DNA from 4 places in the Streptomyces sp. NPDC026417 genome. Region 4 is predicted to be linked to each of the others. Evidence: riboswitches for the same ligand, from Rfam matches in the RefSeq annotation. Region 4 holds a riboswitch; each other region holds the start of a gene.

Region 1 (4,189 bases), on a different contig from region 4:
TCGGGCGACGTCGAGGTCCCGGTCATCGAGGCCGCCGTCGACGAGGAGCTCGCCCGGTTCGCCGAGGAGGGCCCCACCACCGAGGAGATGGAGCGCGCCCAGGCCCAGTTGGAGCGCGAGTGGCTGGACCGGCTGAGCACCGTCGCCGGCCGCGCGGACGAACTGTGCCGGTACGCCGTCCTGTTCGGCGACCCGCAGCTGGCCCTGACCGCCGTGCAGCGGGTCCTGGCCGTCACCCCCGAGGAGGTGCAGGAGGTCGCCAAGGCCCGGCTGCGCCCCGACAACCGCGCGGTGCTCGTCTACGAGCCCGTCGCCGCCGAAGAGGCGCAGGCTGCCGAAGCCACCGACGAGGACGAGGAGTCGGCCAAGTGACCGAGCTCGCGACCATGGAGTTCCACCCCCAGCCGCAGGCCGGCGAGGCCCGGCCCTGGGCGTTCCCGGCACCCGAGCGCGGCACGCTCGACAACGGCCTGACGGTGCTGCGCTGCCACCGCCCCGGCCAGCAGGTGGTGGCTGTCGAGGTGCTCGTCGACGCGCCCCTGGAGGCCGAGCCCGCGGGCCTCGATGGTGTCGCCACGATCATGTCCCGCGCCTTCTCCGAGGGCACGGACAAGCACTCGGCCGAGGAGTTCGCCGCCGAGCTGGAGCGCTGCGGCGCCACCCTCGACTCGCACGCCGACCACCCGGGCGTGCGCGTCTCGCTCGAAGTCCCGGTCTCCCGGCTGCCGAAGGCGCTCGGCCTGCTCGCCGACGCGCTGCGGGCACCGGCCTTCGCGGACAGCGAGATCGAGCGCCTGGTGCGCAACCGGCTGGACGAGATCCCGCACGAGACCGCCAACCCGGCCCGCCGTGCCGCCAAGGAGCTCTCCAAGGAGCTGTTCCCGGCCGACTCGCGCATGTCGCGCCCGCGCCAGGGCACCGAGGCGACGGTCCAGAAGATCGACGCGGCGGCCGTACGCGCCTTCTACGAGAAGCACGTCCGCCCCGCGACCGGCACCGCCGTGGTGGTCGGCGACCTCACCGACCTCGACCTGGACGCGCTGCTCGCCGACACGCTCGGCACCTGGACCGGCTCGACCGCCGAGCCGCGCCCGGTGCCGCCGGTGACCGCCGACGACACGGGCCGGGTCGTCGTCGTGGACCGCCCCGGAGCCGTCCAGACGCAGCTGCTCATCGGACGCGTCGGAGCCGACCGGCACGACCGCGTGTGGCCCGCCCAGGTGCTCGGCACCTACTGCCTCGGCGGCACCCTCACCTCGCGTCTGGACCGCGTCCTGCGCGAGGAGAAGGGATACACCTACGGGGTGCGGTCGTTCGGCCAGGTGCTGCGCTCGGCTCCGGACGGCTCGGGCGCCGCGATGCTCGCCATCAGCGGATCGGTCGACACGCCCAACACCGGCCCGGCTCTCGACGACCTCTGGAAGGTGCTGCGCACCCTCGCCGCGGAGGGGCTGACGGACGCCGAGCGCGACGTCGCCGTGCAGAACCTGGTGGGGGTCGCCCCGCTCAAGTTCGAGACGGCGGCCGCGGTCGCGAGCACCCTCGCGGACCAGGTCGAGCAGCATCTGCCGGACGACTACCAGGCGACGCTGTATCAGCAGCTCGCCGCGACCGGCACCGTGGAGGCCACGGCGGCCGTCGTGAACGCCTTCCCGGTCGACCGTCTGGTGACCGTCCTGGTCGGCGACGCCGCGCAGATCGCCGAGCCCGTGCGGGCCCTCGGGATCGGTGAAGTGAGCGTCGTACGGGCCGAGTAGAGCCGCGTGGACGCAGGGACCCCGGTGACCGATGAGTCGCCGGGGTCCCTGCGTTTGCCCGCCGTCCATCGGGGATTCCGCGCGCGCTTACCCGAGTTCGTCCGCGTTATGTCCGTATTGCTAGGAGGCGGCCCTTCTGCCCTGTGGCGTGCACTACAAAAACCCCGATCCGTTTGTCGATCGAAAGACGCCCCCCTTAGCGTCAATCCGGCTGTTCGTCAGGCAGTGCGCCGCGCCCGCGGCACCGGGCAGTCATCGCCGAGTCCCCGTACGGCGCGAGCCAGGGGAGCCGGGGACCCATCGCAGTCCCTGGGGTGAATCGGGCGCCCTTCCCGCAAGGGGGCCCGTAGGAGACCTTCCTGCTCCGAACCCGTCAGCTAACCCGGTAGGCGAGAGGGAAGGAAAGGAACAGCCCCTACATGGCGTTCACCCGTGCCACCGGGAAGCATCGTCGTCCCAGCCGGATCACGCGCACGACCAAGAGTGCGGCAGGCGTGGCGGCGCTCACCACCACCGGTGTCATCGGAACCCTGGCCGCCCCCGCGTTCGCAGCGGAGGCCTCGGTCCAGCAGACCGGATTCACCCAGGCCGTCACCATCGGCGACACGGTCGCCGAGCAGATCGACGCGCAGGCCGCCGCCCAGCAGCACGCCGCCGAAGAGGCGGCGGCGCTGAAGAAGGCCGAGGAGGCCGCGAGGAAGCGGGCCGTGGCCGAGGCCAAGAAGGAGCGCGAGGCGAAGGTCCGTGCCGCCCGCGCCGCCGAGCGCAAGCGCCTCAACACGTTCGTCTCGCCGATCTCCGGCTCCTACGTCTCCACCGGCTACAAGACCGGCGGCAGCCTCTGGTCCTCCGGCAGCCACACCGGCGTGGACTTCCACGCCGCCTCCGGCACCGTGGTCCACGCCGTCGGTTCCGGCACCGTCGTGACGACCGGCTGGGGCGGCGCCTACGGCAACCAGGTCGTCATCAAGATGCTCGACGGGACGTACACCATGTACGGCCACCTGTCGTCCATCAGCGTCACCCAGGGGCAGACCGTCACGCCGGGCCAGCAGATAGCCCTCTCCGGTTCCACCGGCAACACCACCGGGCCCCACCTCCACTTCGAGGCCCGTACGACGGCCGAGTACGGCTCGGACATCGACCCCGTCTCCTACCTCCGCTCGCACGGCGTCAGCCTCTGACCCGCGTACGACTTCCGAAGACCCCGGCTCGACGAGCCGGGGTCTTCGTCGTTTCGAACGGGCGTCTGTCCAAAAAATATCCCTGGATTCCGGTCCGCCATCGGAAATTCCGTCCCGCTGCAATAGAGTCACTGAACAGGTGTCAATCGACCGCGTTTCGCGAGGATTAAGGCGGAGGTCCGCTCATGCGCATTCCGGCGCACTCGGTGTGCACGGCGATCCGTGATGACATCGTCGCGGGTGTCTACGAGCGCGGCAGCCGACTGACCGAGGAACTCCTCGCCCGCCGCTACGGCGTCTCGCGGGTCCCCGTGCGGGAGGCCCTGCGCACCCTGGAGGCCGAGGGGTTCGTCGTCACCCGGCGGCACGCGGGCGCGTGCGTGGCGGAGCCCACCGAGCAGGAGGCCACGGACCTCCTGGAGATGCGGATGCTGCTGGAGCCCCTGGGGGCCGCGCGGGCCGCGCAGCGGCGCACCGAGGCCCACCTCAAGGTGCTGCGGGGCCTGGTCAGGCTGGGCCAGGAGCGGGCCAGGAGGGGGCACAGCGAGGATCTGCGCTCACTGGGGGGCTGGTTCCACGAGACGCTCGCGCAGGCCTCCGGGAGCCCGGCGCTGACCTCGACGCTGGCCCAGCTGCGGCACAAGATCGCCTGGATGTACGCGGTCGAGGCACCCGCCGACCCCGCGGACTCGTGGGCCGAGCACGGCGGCATCGTGGACGCCGTCGCACGCGGGGACAGTGAACGGGCGCGCGCGATCACCGCGCTGCACACCGAGCGCGCCGGCTCCGCGCACCGCTTCCGCTTTCCCGGTGGGGGAGACCTGGCGGACCGCCGCGACCGTGTGAGGACTTCGCAACATCCCGTAAACATGTCGAGCCTGCGGCATTAACACGAACGCCGTATACAAAGAGGGATATCCGGCGGAGGTCTATTTCCGCTGCCGCTTTTCTCGCGCGCCCGGAATTCCTGGGCGTGCCTTTTTCGTATGCCCGTGACGAGGTGTGCGGGCGGCGTACGGGAAATGCCCCCGAGGCGCGGAGCGAGGCGCAAAACGGCGGAGCCGCGTCGACCGGTCGGGGTCGACGCGGCTCCGCCGCACGCGAGGTGTCCGAAGGCGTCAGACGGTCTCGGGAAGCTCGTCGAGGCCCTCGGCGACCAGCTTGGCCAGACGGTCGAGGGCCGCGTCCGCGCCCTCCGCGTCGGAGGCGAGGACGATCTCCTCGCCGCCCTGGGCGCCCAGGCCGAGG
Region 2 (4,189 bases), on a different contig from region 4:
GGATCATGGCCGCTCCGACTGCATATTCACTCATCGCCACTGACCTGGACGGAACGCTGCTGCGCGGCGACGACACCCTCTCCGACCGGTCGCGGGCCGCGCTGGCGCGGGTGGCCGAGGCGGGGGCCCGGCATCTCGTGGTGACCGGCCGCCCGGCACCCCGGGTGCGTCCGCTGCTCGCCGAACTCGGCAGCGAGGGGCTGGCGGTGTGCGGGCAGGGCGCGCAGCTGTACGACGCCGGGGCCGGCCGTCTGCTGTGGTCGGTGACCCTGGACCGTGAGCTGGCCGAGACCGCGCTCGGCAAGATCGAGGCCGAGGTCGGTCAGGTCTTCGCGGCCGTGGACCAGGACGGAGTGGACGGGCTCACGCTCATCGAGCCCGGCTACCTGATGCCGCACCCGACCCTGCCCGCGGTGCGGGTGCGGCGGCGCGACGACCTCTGGGCGGAGCCGATCAGCAAGGTGCTGCTCCGCCACTCCGCGCTGTCCGACGACGAGTTGGCGTCGGTGGCCAGAGCGACGGTCGGTTCACTGGCGACGGTCACCATGTCGGGGCCCGGCACCGTCGAACTCCAGCCATGTGGCGTGACCAAGGCGACGGGTCTCGCGCTCGCCGCCGGACACCTGGGCCTGTCGCCGGCGGACACGATCGCCTTCGGTGACATGCCCAACGACCTTCCCATGTTCGACTGGGCGGCCCGCGGCGTCGCCATGGCCAACGCACATCCCGAACTCAAGGCGGTCGCCGACGAGATCACCCTGTCGAACGAGGAGGACGGCATCGCCGTGGTCCTGGAACGGCTGTTCCCCGGCCCTCGGGACCGGGGAACGGCAGCGGCCGTGCCGGTGCAGGGCGCGGCGGGCGCCCTGCACCGTGCGGCTCAGTAGGCGCCGAAGACGTTGTCGATCGAGCCGTACTTGTCGGCGGCGTAGTTGCAGGCCGCCGTGATGTTCGCGACGGGGTCGTACGGGTCCATCGACGTGCCGTCCACGTGGTACGCGGCGAAGGTCGGGTCGATGACCTGGAGGAGACCCTTGGACGGCGTGCCGGCCACGGCGTTGGAGTCCCAGTTGTTGATGGCCTGCGGGTTGCCGGACGACTCGCGCATGACGTTGCGGTGGATGCCCTCGTAGCTGCCCGGGATGCCCTTCTGGGACATGATGTCCAGGGCTTCCTTGATCCAGCCGTCCAGGTCGTTCGTGTAGGTCTTCGCGGCCGCGGGGGCGGCGGCGCTCTTGGCCGTCGCGGTGGCCGCCTTCGCGGTTCCCCCGACGGTCTTCGTGCCGACCGTCAGCTTCAGGCCCGGCCGGATCAGCGACGGGTCGCTGCCGATGACCGCGCGGTTGGCCTCGTACAGCTTCTTCCAGTCGCTGCCCTTGGCGTGCTCGCGGGCGATCTTGGACAGGGTGTCGCCCAGGGCCACCTTGTAGGTGACGAGCTGGACCTGCGGGACCGCGGCCGGTGCGGACTGCGCGGCCTGCGCCGGCTGCGCCGCCTGGGCGCCGGTCGCGCCGATGACGGGGAGCACGAGCGCGGCTCCGCCCGTTCCGACGGCGACGAGCCCGCGGGTGAGGGCGTTGTTTCTGGGACGACGGTGCTTGCCGCGAGCGGCCATGGCGAATTTCCTCTCCGGTGCCTGCGAGGTGAGCTGTCGGGTTCGGGCTGGAGTTGCCCGGCCGCACGGTGACGCGCGACTTCACCCCGAGCCGCTCCGGTGCGTCCGGATCGGCGGCTTACCTGGGTCCCCCGCTCCTGCCGTGCGTGGGTGGGTGGGGTCACCGAGCGGCGGCAGGATTAGGCGGGTCCGCTCGGATCGACTGGAACGTATGCGAGAGCACATGTCCGAAACAAGGCCCGATTTCCCATCGCAGGGCTTTTGATCTACCTCTGAGCAGGGGGGAAATAGTCCGATTAGACCGGAACGTGAAACTCAACTTGCCTTTAGCAAATGGAGACTTGTCCGGCCCGCCGAGCCGGAAGATCCATTGCCGCGTGACCCATTTCACGCAACCAAGCCCCATCAATGGGGCGCGATGCGGCCAACTCGGGCATTACAGGCACCGACCGGGCGGCCGGACACCGGCCGCTCCCGCGCGCCGGCTCCGTTCGTCGGCCCGTCGGGCGCGGCGGCGGAGGGCTAGCCGGCCGTGCGCGGGATGCGCCTCTCCCAGGTGCGGTGGAAGACGACCTCGTCGCCGTCCTTGCAGACGACCTCGTTCCGGGTGACGAAGTCCCTTGCGTCGCAGGTGATTTCGGAGTGGGTCTCCACGTGGGCGTGCCAGGAGTCCTCCGGCCGGTGGAACCGGATCGACCAGTCGGCGCGGGCGCGGGCGGAGAGCGGGTCCGACTCGTCCGTGGTGTACGTCTCCAGGGCGTCCTCGGTGACTTCGAGGCCGTCGGGGTACACGCGGGTGCCGCCCTGGCGCGGGTCCACCTCCAGTCGCCAGGTGCCCGCGGCGACGTCCCGCACGACCAGCCGTTCCGGGCGGGGTTCGTCCAGCGTGGCCGGGACCACCGCGCCGAGCGGCGGTGCCTCCTCCGCCTCCTCGAAGGTCACCGAGGGGTCCAACTCCCTGGCTCGTACCGGAAGTTCCAGCGAACTGCCCTCCGGGTGCAGCGTGAAGCCGGCGTCCGAGCCCGGCTGGGGCCAGACCCACGGCCAGTAGGCCGAGGAGACCGACAGCCGGATGCGGTGGCCCGGGGGGAAGGCGTGGCCGATGGCGGTCAGCTCGAAGGCCACCTCCTGCGTGGCGCCGGGCGGCCACTCCACCACCCGGTCCGTGCCCTCCCGGGCGGAGAGGTTCAGCACGCCGCGCGTGACGAGCGTCGACGCACCGTCCGGGAACACGTCGCAGACCCGCGCGATCACCTGCCCGCGCGGCACCGGCGAGGTCAGCCGCAGCCGGACCCGCGGGCGGCCCAGCACCCAGGTCTCCTCCCGCACCTCGAACTCGAAGCACGCCGACTTCGCGTCCTCGTCCCGCTGGTCGGGCGGCAGGTCGGCGTCGCCGCCGAGGGGGAGGAAGCGGCCGGCGTCCAGGCCCGTGTGCAGGGGCGAGCGCACCGGTACGGGCACGCCCTGAAGCGCGTACGACACCGGTGTCACCGACGGCGGGGGCCAGGCGTCGTCCCCCACCCAGCGGCCGGGCAGGTCCGGGTAGACCGTGGCCGGCCGGTGCGAATCGGTGATGTACGCGCGCAGCAGCGGTTCGGACATCACGTCGGCGGTGCCGTCCCTGCCGTCGGTGCCGTCCCTGCCGTCGGTGCGGGCCCGTCCGTCGGTGCCGTCCCCGTCCGAGGTGCCGACGCCGTCCGGGCCCGGCTTCAGCCAGTGGTCCCACCAGCGCAGCGTCTCCTGCAGGAAGCCGATCGCGGGGCCGGGCGGCAGCCCCCGGTCGGGGTACTGGTGCGACCAGGGTCCGATCAGGCCCCGTACGCGGTCGGCCGGGAGGTACTCCACCAGCCGCAGGACGGTGTCCCGGTACGGGTCGTGCCAGCCGCCGACCGCCAGTACCGCGGCCCGGACCGACCCGTAGTCCTCGCGCACGCCGCCGCTCCGCCAGTACGCGTCCCGGGTCTGGTGCGCGAGCCAGGCGTGGACGGGTGGCTCCACGGCCGCCAGCCGCTTCACCCACATGTCGCGCCACATCACCTGGCCGACGTGCCGCGGGTCCGGCGGCCGGGAGGCGAAGGCGAGCATCGCCGCCGCCCGGGCGTGCAGGCCGCAGGCGAGGACGGAACCGCCCAGGTAATGCCGGTCGTTGTCGTAGCGGTCGTCCGTCGAGCAGACCGCGACGACCGCCTTGAGCGGTCCGGGTGCGAGGGCCGCGACGCGGAGGGAGTCGAGCCCGCCCCAGGACAGGCCGAACATGCCGACGCTGCCGCTGCACCACGGCTGGTCGGCGAGCCACCGGACGACCTCGGCCCCGTCGAGGGCCTCCCCGGGGGCGTGCTCGTCCGCCGGCAGGCCCTCCGAGTTGCCGTGGCCGCGGACGTCCACGCGCACCGACGCGTAGCCGTGGCCCGCGTACCAGGGGTGGCGCTGCCAGTCGCGGGGCGCGGTCCGGTCCGTCAGGCGGTGCGGGAGGTACTCCAGCAGCGCCGGTACCGGCTCGTCGGTGACCGGGCGCCACACCCGTGCGTACAGCCGCATCCCGTCCGGCAGCGGGATCAGGACGTCCTCGTGCAC
Region 3 (4,189 bases), on a different contig from region 4:
GAGGGTCGGTCCACGGGCGATCATCTCCGCGGCGAACGTGTCCATGTACGACCAGTGCGCCTCCAGCAGCTTGTCGCGCAGGGCGGCGGTATCAGGGCGGTCGCGGTGGAAGCAGAAGAACTCCATGCGCACAGACTCTGTCCGACATCCGGTGGCATCTCAACACTCGGGTGCCTGAACGGCGTTCGGTGACGCCGACGCGGCTGCAGGCTGTGCGACCTGGACCCGGCGTGGCCCGGGATGGTGCGTCCCGCGGTGCGCCGGGCCCTGGTGCGTCAGGTGCCGCGGCCGGATGCGGCAGTCAGTTCGTCGACCGCGGTGCGGATGGCCTCGTCCTGGGTGAAGCCCCGCCAGCCGCCGTCGTGGCGCAGCCGCTCATCGAGACCGGCGACACCGGCCAGGAGGTGTGCGGCCGGCTCCGCGGGACCGCCGATCCGGGTCAGGTGCCGCACCGCAGGAAGCATGACCGGCAGAAAGGTGCCCTCGGCCAGCCCTGCCACGGCACTCGTCAGGGTGCGGACCGGGTTCTCGGTGTCGCCGGTGGCCGTCCACAGGGCGTACGCGGCCGTGACGGCGGTCCAGCGATCGGCGTCGGAGGTCATCGTCCGGAGCCTGTCGGCGAGGACGCCCGCGTGCGGACCGAGGTCGGCGAGTCTGCGTACGGCGCGGTGCGCGAAGCGCTTCTCGGTGGCGGCGGGGCCGAGCACGGCGAGGGCCGGTGCGGGATCCCCGCCCGTCCGCCAGTACGCCCAGGCTGCGAGTTCCGTCTGGTCGCCGCCGGTGCCCAACCGTGGGGTGAGCAGGGCGCGGGCATCGTCGTCCGCCCTGCCGATCCCCGCCAGCGCGGTCGCTGCGGGGGCCCAGGTCCGGTCGTCCGCCAACAGTCCCACCAGGTGTGGAACCACCGCCTCGGCGGCACTGCCCCAGTCGGCGAGCACGTCGCACAGCCAGGCGAGCCTTCTGGCGTCGGTGCCGGCGTGAAGCTCGTCGCGGATCACCGGCAGGAGCGCGCCGGCATGGTCCCGCAGGGGTGCCAGCACCTCCCAGGGCGCGGGCAGGACCACGTGGTGCCAGTCACCGGGGGAGTACATGGCGGTGGCCGACGCGAATCCGGTCGCCCGTCCGGCGATCAGTTCGCCGACGCCCGGCAGACAGCGAGGATCGTTCATGCGGGCCAGCGCCCAGAGCGCGGCCTCCGCCACGGTCTCCCGTATCCGGTCGGACCGCACGGTGCCGTCGTCGAGCAGCCCGGCGACCTCGTCCGCGTGCTCGGCGGCCGCGAGGCCGAGGCACGCCATCAACTCGACCGCGCGGAAACGGACTTCGGCGGCGGGGTCGTCCAGCCGCGCCGCGACCGCCGGCAGCACCGCACCGGTGGGCGAACGCCACCGGCCCAGGAGCCGGCCCGCCTGGGCCAGGGCGCCGACCCGCTGCTCGTCGACGGGATGCTCGGCCAGCAGTCCCAGGGTGAAGGCGGGGGACGGCCCGGTGAGCAGCGCAGCCGTCCAGAGGTGGACGCCCGTGATCCCGGTCTGCACCGAACTCGTCCGCCGCCACAACTCGACACCGGGATCCCGGACCGCTTCGAGCAGGACGTCCAGACGCTCGGCCGGGAGATCCGGCCGGGCGGGCGCCAGCGCGTGCACCGCCGCCAGCCGTACCTGTGCCTCGCGGGCGTCGACCAGCTCGTCCAGCAGAGCGCGGGCTTCGACGGCGCGAGGACCTGCCGGTTCCGTCCGGGACGCCCGGCCCGGAGCCAGGACGAGCTCCAGACGGGTCACCGCGTCGTCCTCCCCGTACCAGCACCGCAGCAGCGCCGGCAGGGTCAGCTCACCGGGGCTGCCGCAGACGGCGACGACATCGGCCGCCGCGCGTCGGACGAAGGGCTCGGCGTCGTCCAGCAGCGCCAGTACCTCGGGCAGGGCCCGTTCCCACGCGGGCGGCCACGCCGGGTCGATGAAGCGTTCCTGGACCTGCCGGGCCTCTCCGGCCAGCATGGCGAGGATCTCCAGAAGCGGGCCCCGGCTCGGCACCTCGGCCGCCCCGGCCAGGCGGACCAGGAACGGCAGCGCGGCCGAGGCGGCGGAGCAGATCCAACCGCCTTGATGAAAAAGCAGGTTGAGCAACTCGTCCGCCGCATTGTCGGCGTCCCGCGCATCCGGTCCCGCGCACCGTTCGAGCAGGTCCGGTACGTCCTCGGCCGACCCGTAGTTGTGCTCCAGCACCGTCCAGTCGACCGTGTCCGCCCCCACCCTCACCCGCGTGACTTTAGGGCACGCCTTCCTTGCGGGACGTTCACTTGAGAGTCTGCCGCCTCCCCGCGGGTACGTTTTGGTCGGTTCTGCCGCGCCGGTGAGACCTCGACTGGTGGGGCTCGATGGTGGATCACCGCGCTGACCCACGTTGTCCACGCGGCGACCAGGCGGAGGAGGTCTGCCCGGCGATCCGCCGACAAGAGGGGCCAGAGAATCCAGGTGGGAGCCATCAGGAGGATCATGCATATGAGGCCGATGGCGCACAGTATGGCCGTGACTGCGGCTACCGCCCTGAGGGGTAGCGCGGGAAGCGCGAACATGCGAACTTCTCCAAGTCTCATCGACACGCGTGACTGCACGGTGTTGACGGACTCGGCTCTGAGTGATCACGGCGCCTAGCGGGTTAGCTGTCGGACTCGGACGACTTTCGCCCTACGACGGCACCCCGCCTCCTGCGGCTACGCCTGTCGATTCGCCCCGGGTACGTTCGGTTCCCCGCCTCCGTTGCAGGCAATGTAAAGGCTTGAACGGGCCCCGGACAGCGCGCGTTGAAGCGCAGGGAGCGCATCCGCACTCGCACGCCGTGTGAATGCACCGCACTCATTTCGCCCCTGCCGCAGAGATGACGCAGAGCCCCGACTGCCACATGGGCAGCCGGGGCTCTGTAGCTCGTGGTGATCGAGCGACATCGCGTCCGGCGCCATGGACGATCTGATAAGCGCACCCTCGATCGAGAGCCTGCTCGCCTGAGCCATCCGCCCGGAACACGACGGCGGGGCGTGCTCCGACCATCGGTCGGGGCACGCCGCCGTGGGGCGGGGGAGCCGCTCTCGCCGGCTCGCCCGGCTACTTCTAAGCGCGGTCGAAGGCCGCCTTCGACCAGCGGTGACCGAGCGCGGAGAGAGCGAGGCACCAGGCGAGGGCGAGCCACCCGTTGTGGCCGATCTCGGTGCCGAGGAGGAGCCCGCGCAGGGTTTCGATGGCCGGGGTGAAGGGCTGGTACTCGGCGATCGGCTGGAACCAGCCGGGCATCGAGTCGAGCGGGACGAAGGCGCTGGAGATGAGCGGCAGGACGACCAACGGCAGTGCGTTGTTGCTGGCAGCTTCGACGTTCGGACTGACCAGGCCCATCCCGACGGCGATCCAGGTGAGTGCCGTGGCGACGAGCGAGAGCAGGCCGAGTGCCGCGAGCCATTCCAGGGCGGTGGCGTCCGTCGAGCGGAAGCCGATGGCCACGGCGACACCGCCGACGAGGACCACGCTCAGGACCGCCTGCACCACGCTGCCGATGACGTGCCCGGTGATCACCGACCCGCGGTGGATGGCCATGGTGCGGAACCGGGCGACGATGCCCTCGGTCATGTCGTTGCAGACGGACACCGCCGTGCCGACCGCGGTGCCGCCGATGGTCATCATCAGGATGCCCGGGACGACGTAGGCGATATAGGCGGAGCGGTCGGCTCCGCCGCCTCCGATGCCGGCGCTCATCACGTCGCCGAATACGTACACGAAGAGCAGCAGCAGGACGATCGGTGTCAGCAGCAGGTTCAGGGTGAGGGAGGGGTAGCGGCGGGCGTGCAGGAGGTTGCGGCGCAGCATCGTGGACGAGTCGCGTACGGCGAGGGAGAGGGAGCTCATCGGACAGTCTCCTTGGGCTGGTTCGGCACGGTGGTGTCGCCGGTCAGGGCGAAGAAGACGTCGTCGAGGTCGGGGGTGTGCACGGTCAGTTCGTCGGCCTCGACACCGGCCGCGTCCAACCAGTCGAGGATGGAACGCAGTTCGCGCTGGGTTCCGTCGCTGGGGATCCGGAGCGCGAGGGAGTTGTCGTCTCGGGTGGCCGCGTCGAGGGCGTCGGCGGCGTTCCGGTAGGCGGTGGGGTCGGTGAAGCGGAGGCGTACGTGTCCGCCCGGGACGAGCCGCTTCAACTCCTCCGC
Region 4 (4,189 bases):
ATCGTGGCCCGCGGACGTCGGCTTGGCTCGGAGTGCTGACCGATGCGGCGGTTCTCCGGGCGGGGCCCGGGACGCCGGTGCTATGAGCCCACCGACCCGACCCGACCCGACCCGACCCGACCGACCCGGCCTGGTCCGACCTGACCCGTGCTGAACCGGCCCGGGCGGGCGGGCTCGGGGGTGGGGGCGGTGCAGGGGCGCGGCGGGGCCCCCGATTAGGCTCCGGCCCCATGGACGTACTCATCCATCTCTTCGTCGGCCTGCACATCATCGGGATCGCCGCGCTCCTCGGCGGCTTTCTCACCCAGATGAAGGCGATGGGCCGGGGCACGGCCCGGTTCGTCCCCGCGATGCTGCACGGCGCGCTCACCATGCTGGTCACGGGCGTCGTACTGGTCGGCCTCAATCAGGCCGACGACAACTCGCTCGACAACATCAAGATCGGCGTGAAGCTCGCCCTGCTGATCGTGATCCTGGGGCTCGTCTACGTGAAGCGCGACGAGGAGAAGGTCGGGAAGGGCGCCTTCGCCACGGTGGGCCTGCTGACCACGGCGAACATCTTCATCGCGGTGCTCTGGACCTGACCGCCGACCGCCGACCGCCGACCGCCGGTCCCGTTCGCCGGGCCCGGCCTCCGGCTTCGCACCGGACCGGGGCCCGGGCCCGGCGTGACCGTCGGGTCACGCCGGACACGGCCGCGGCGGCCCGCCCGCGGATCCGCCCTCAGGCGGGGCGCACCACGCTGTGGATCGACGACTCGCCGTCGTAGTAGATCGACTCCTCGCGGACGTACGCGCCCGGCTTCGGGGCGTGGATCATCATCCCGTTGCCGACGTACAGCCCGACGTGGCTGATGTCGTCGTAGAAGAAGACCAGGTCACCGGGCTTGATGTCGGAGAGCGGGACCGTGGTGCCCGCGTCGACCTGGTCCCAGGTGGTGCGCGGCAGGGAGACCCCGGCGGCCTTCCAGGCGGCCTGGGTGAGACCGGAGCAGTCGTACGAGTCCGGGCCCGTCGCGCCCCAGACGTACGGCTTGCCGATCTGCGCCCGGGCGAACGCGAGCGCCTTGTCGGCCTTGGTGGCGTACGACGCGTCGTCCGCCGTGCCGCCCGTACTGCCCGCCGTCGACCCCTGGTCCTGCGGGGCGGCCTCCTGGCGCTGCTTCTCCTCCGCGGCCTGCTGCCGGGCCAGTTCCTCGGCCTTGCGCTCGGCCTCGGCCCGCTTCTTCTCCTCGATCGCCGCGAGCCGCGCCTTCTCCTCGGCCGTGAGCTTCGAGAGCAGTCCGCGGGCGTCGGCGAGCTTGCGCTGCACCTCCGCCTTGGTCGACTTCAGCGTCCGCTGCGAGGTGGTCAGCTTCTCCAGGCTCTCGGAGGCCTCCGCCCGCTTCTTCGTCGTGGCCGCCTGCTCGGTGACGTAGTCGTCGACGGCCTCCTTCTGGCGAGTCGTCAGGCGGCTCATCAGCTGGGTCTGGTCGAAGTAGTCCTGCGGGTCGTCCGCGAGCAGGAGGGTCGCGGTGTCGGGGGCGGCGGCTCCCGTGCGGTACTGGGCGGCGGCGTACGAACCCAGTTCCTCGCGCGCGGTGTTGAGCTTCTCGGTGCGCTTGGCCACGTCGTCGAGGAGGGTGTCCACGCGACGGCGCTGCTTGGAGCTCTTCTCCTTGGCCGCGTTGTACTTCTGGGTGGCCGTCTCGGCCTGGTGGTAGAGGTCGTCCACCTTCTTCTGGACTTCCTCCAGGCTCGGCTTGGGCTCGGCCGGCGCGGCGTTCGCCGTCTGCGACAGCAGGGCCACGGAGGTGAGGGCGGCCGTGGCGAGACCCGGGGCCCGTACGCCCGCTACGCGCGTACCCGCGGGACGCCATTTGCGATGCGACGCCAAGAGAGGCGACTCCTTCCATGATCCGCCTACCGAGTTAGCTGTCGGGTTCGGGCGGGTGGTTCGGAAGGGTTGCCCTACGGTCCGCGCCCGACAAGGCGGTCGGACCGATTCACCCCAAAGGTCGGTGGGTCCCCGGCTCCGGCTGGCGCACAGGCGCGCCGGACTCGGCGGAGGCCGCGCGGCCCGGCGACGTTCGCCGGTGGGGGTCGGGCGGCCTGACCGGCACGCTAGCCAACGCGTGTGGCTTCTGTGAAGGTTGATGTTCGATATGCCCGATACATTTCCGTGACCTTTTTCGCGGAGGCCGAGACGAGCCGCCGGTCCGGATCGTTTTCCGGTACTTGTCCCGAATCATCCGGCGTGTTGTGCGTCTCGTTCACGCCATCACCGGAGGTGACAGCGCGGTTCCGGAGGGCGAGAGGGGTGCCGTCCCGCGGCCTCCGTACGCGGGTCCGCCGGCCCGGCGGGGAGCCCCTGCCCGGCCCGCCCTGCTCCCGGAAACCGGCCGAGTTCCGGAGGTGGCCGCGGGGTGTCAGTGGGGCGGCCTAGACTCGGAAGGCGATGAGCAGCCTCTTTGACGACAGCTTCCTGGCGGACCTCAAGCCCTCCGGGGCCCACGAGGGAGAGCCCCCGCCGCCGCCCGAGGACGGGACGCCCGAGCAGCTTCCGGACGACCTGTTCGGCGGCCGCTTCGACGTGCCCCCGAGCCGGGACGGCTACTACCGCGACGGCGCCGTCCGCCCCGCGGTGGACCCGGCGGCGCTGCTCGACGGTCTGAACGAGAACCAGCGCGCGGCCGTGGTGCACGCCGGCTCGCCCCTGCTCATCGTGGCCGGAGCCGGCTCCGGCAAGACCCGCGTGCTCACGCACCGCATCGCCCATCTGCTGGGCGAGCGCCATGTGCACCCCGGCCAGATCCTCGCGATCACCTTCACGAACAAGGCCGCGGGCGAGATGAAGGAGCGCGTCGAGCAGCTCGTCGGCCCCCGCGCGAACGCGATGTGGGTGATGACCTTCCACAGCGCGTGCGTCCGCATCCTGCGCCGCGAGTCGAAGAGGCTCGGCTTCACCTCCTCCTTCTCCATCTACGACGCCGCCGACTCCAAGCGCCTCATGGCCCTGGTCTGCCGCGACCTGGACCTCGACCCCAAGCGCTTCCCGCCCAAGTCCTTCAGCGCCAAGATCTCGAACCTGAAGAACGAGCTGATCGACGAGGAGGACTTCGCCGCCCAGGCCACCGACGGCTTCGAGAAGACCCTCGCCCAGGCCTACGCCATGTACCAGTCGCGCCTGCGCGAGGCCAACGCCCTCGACTTCGACGACCTGATCATGACGACGGTCAATCTGCTGCGCGCCTTCCCCGACGTGGCCGAGCACTACCGCCGCCGCTTCCGCCACGTGCTCGTCGACGAGTACCAGGACACCAACCACGCGCAGTACGCCCTCGTCCGCGAGCTCGTCGGCACCGGCGAGCACCCCGTGGACGTGCCCCCGGCCGAGGGTGACCTGCCGCCCGCCGAGCTGTGCGTCGTCGGTGACGCCGACCAGTCGATCTACGCGTTCCGCGGAGCGACGATCCGCAACATCCTCCAGTTCGAGGAGGACTACCCGGACGCGACCACAATCCTCCTGGAGCAGAACTACCGCTCCACGCAGACGATCCTGAGCGCCGCGAACGCCGTCATCGAGCGCAACGAGAGCCGCCGCCCCAAGAACCTGTGGACCAACGCCGGCGCCGGCGCCCGCATCACCGGCTACGTCGCCGACACCGAGCACGACGAGGCGCAGTTCGTCGCCGACGAGATAGACCGCCTCACCGACGCGGGCGAGGCCAAGGCCGGCGACGTCGCCGTCTTCTACCGGACGAACGCCCAGTCCCGTGTCTTCGAAGAGGTCTTCATCCGCGTCGGCCTGCCGTACAAGGTCGTCGGCGGCGTCCGCTTCTACGAGCGCAAGGAGGTCCGGGACGTCCTCGCGTATCTGCGCGTGCTGTCGAACCCGGAGGACTCGGTCCCGCTGCGCCGCATCATGAACGTGCCCAAGCGCGGCATCGGCGACCGCGCGGAGGCCATGATCGACGCCCTCGCCCAGCGGGAGAAGATCAGCTTCCCGCAGGCGCTGCGCCGCGTCGACGAGGCGTACGGCATGGCCGCCCGCTCGACCAACGCCGTCAAGCGGTTCAACACGCTGATGGAGGACCTGCGGACAATCGTCGAGTCGGGCGCCGGTCCGGCGACCGTCCTGGAAGCCGTCCTCGAACGCACCGGTTATCTGGCCGAGTTGCAGGCCTCGACCGATCCGCAGGACGAGACCC

Evidence for each region. Region 4 has a riboswitch for cyclic di-AMP ahead of ACZ4NT_RS30910 (NlpC/P60 family protein). Riboswitches for the same ligand answer to the same signal wherever they lie in the genome.
Region 1: another riboswitch for cyclic di-AMP. It lies ahead of ACZ4NT_RS21445 (M23 family metallopeptidase); the one in region 4 lies ahead of ACZ4NT_RS30910 (NlpC/P60 family protein).
Region 2: another riboswitch for cyclic di-AMP. It lies ahead of ACZ4NT_RS26870 (LysM peptidoglycan-binding domain-containing protein); the one in region 4 lies ahead of ACZ4NT_RS30910 (NlpC/P60 family protein).
Region 3: another riboswitch for cyclic di-AMP. It lies ahead of ACZ4NT_RS02935 (hypothetical protein); the one in region 4 lies ahead of ACZ4NT_RS30910 (NlpC/P60 family protein).

Annotation. Positions count from the first base shown of each region.
Region 1 is NZ_JBVHPY010000013.1:128,049-132,237, reverse strand. Features, by position in the region: gene ACZ4NT_RS21455 (M16 family metallopeptidase) at 1-372, shown strand, start outside; gene ACZ4NT_RS21450 (M16 family metallopeptidase) at 369-1,757, shown strand; cyclic di-AMP (ydaO/yuaA leader) riboswitch at 2,004-2,164, shown strand; gene ACZ4NT_RS21445 (M23 family metallopeptidase) at 2,177-2,941, shown strand; gene ACZ4NT_RS21440 (GntR family transcriptional regulator) at 3,127-3,831, shown strand; gene ACZ4NT_RS21435 (HPr family phosphocarrier protein) at 4,060-4,189, opposite strand, start outside.
Region 2 is NZ_JBVHPY010000018.1:160,438-164,626, reverse strand. Features, by position in the region: gene ACZ4NT_RS26875 (HAD family hydrolase) at 6-887, shown strand; gene ACZ4NT_RS26870 (LysM peptidoglycan-binding domain-containing protein) at 881-1,615, opposite strand; cyclic di-AMP (ydaO/yuaA leader) riboswitch at 1,619-1,778, opposite strand; gene ACZ4NT_RS26865 (CocE/NonD family hydrolase) at 2,138-4,189, opposite strand, start outside.
Region 3 is NZ_JBVHPY010000002.1:53,581-57,769, reverse strand. Features, by position in the region: gene ACZ4NT_RS02940 (YciI family protein) at 1-126, opposite strand, end outside; gene ACZ4NT_RS02935 (hypothetical protein) at 276-2,258, opposite strand; cyclic di-AMP (ydaO/yuaA leader) riboswitch at 2,634-2,778, opposite strand; gene ACZ4NT_RS02930 (ABC transporter permease) at 3,108-3,893, opposite strand; gene ACZ4NT_RS02925 (ATP-binding cassette domain-containing protein) at 3,890-4,189, opposite strand, start outside.
Region 4 is NZ_JBVHPY010000023.1:120,903-125,091, reverse strand. Features, by position in the region: gene ACZ4NT_RS30915 (hypothetical protein) at 231-584, shown strand; gene ACZ4NT_RS30910 (NlpC/P60 family protein) at 724-1,875, opposite strand; cyclic di-AMP (ydaO/yuaA leader) riboswitch at 1,884-2,055, opposite strand; gene pcrA (DNA helicase PcrA) at 2,437-4,189, shown strand, end outside.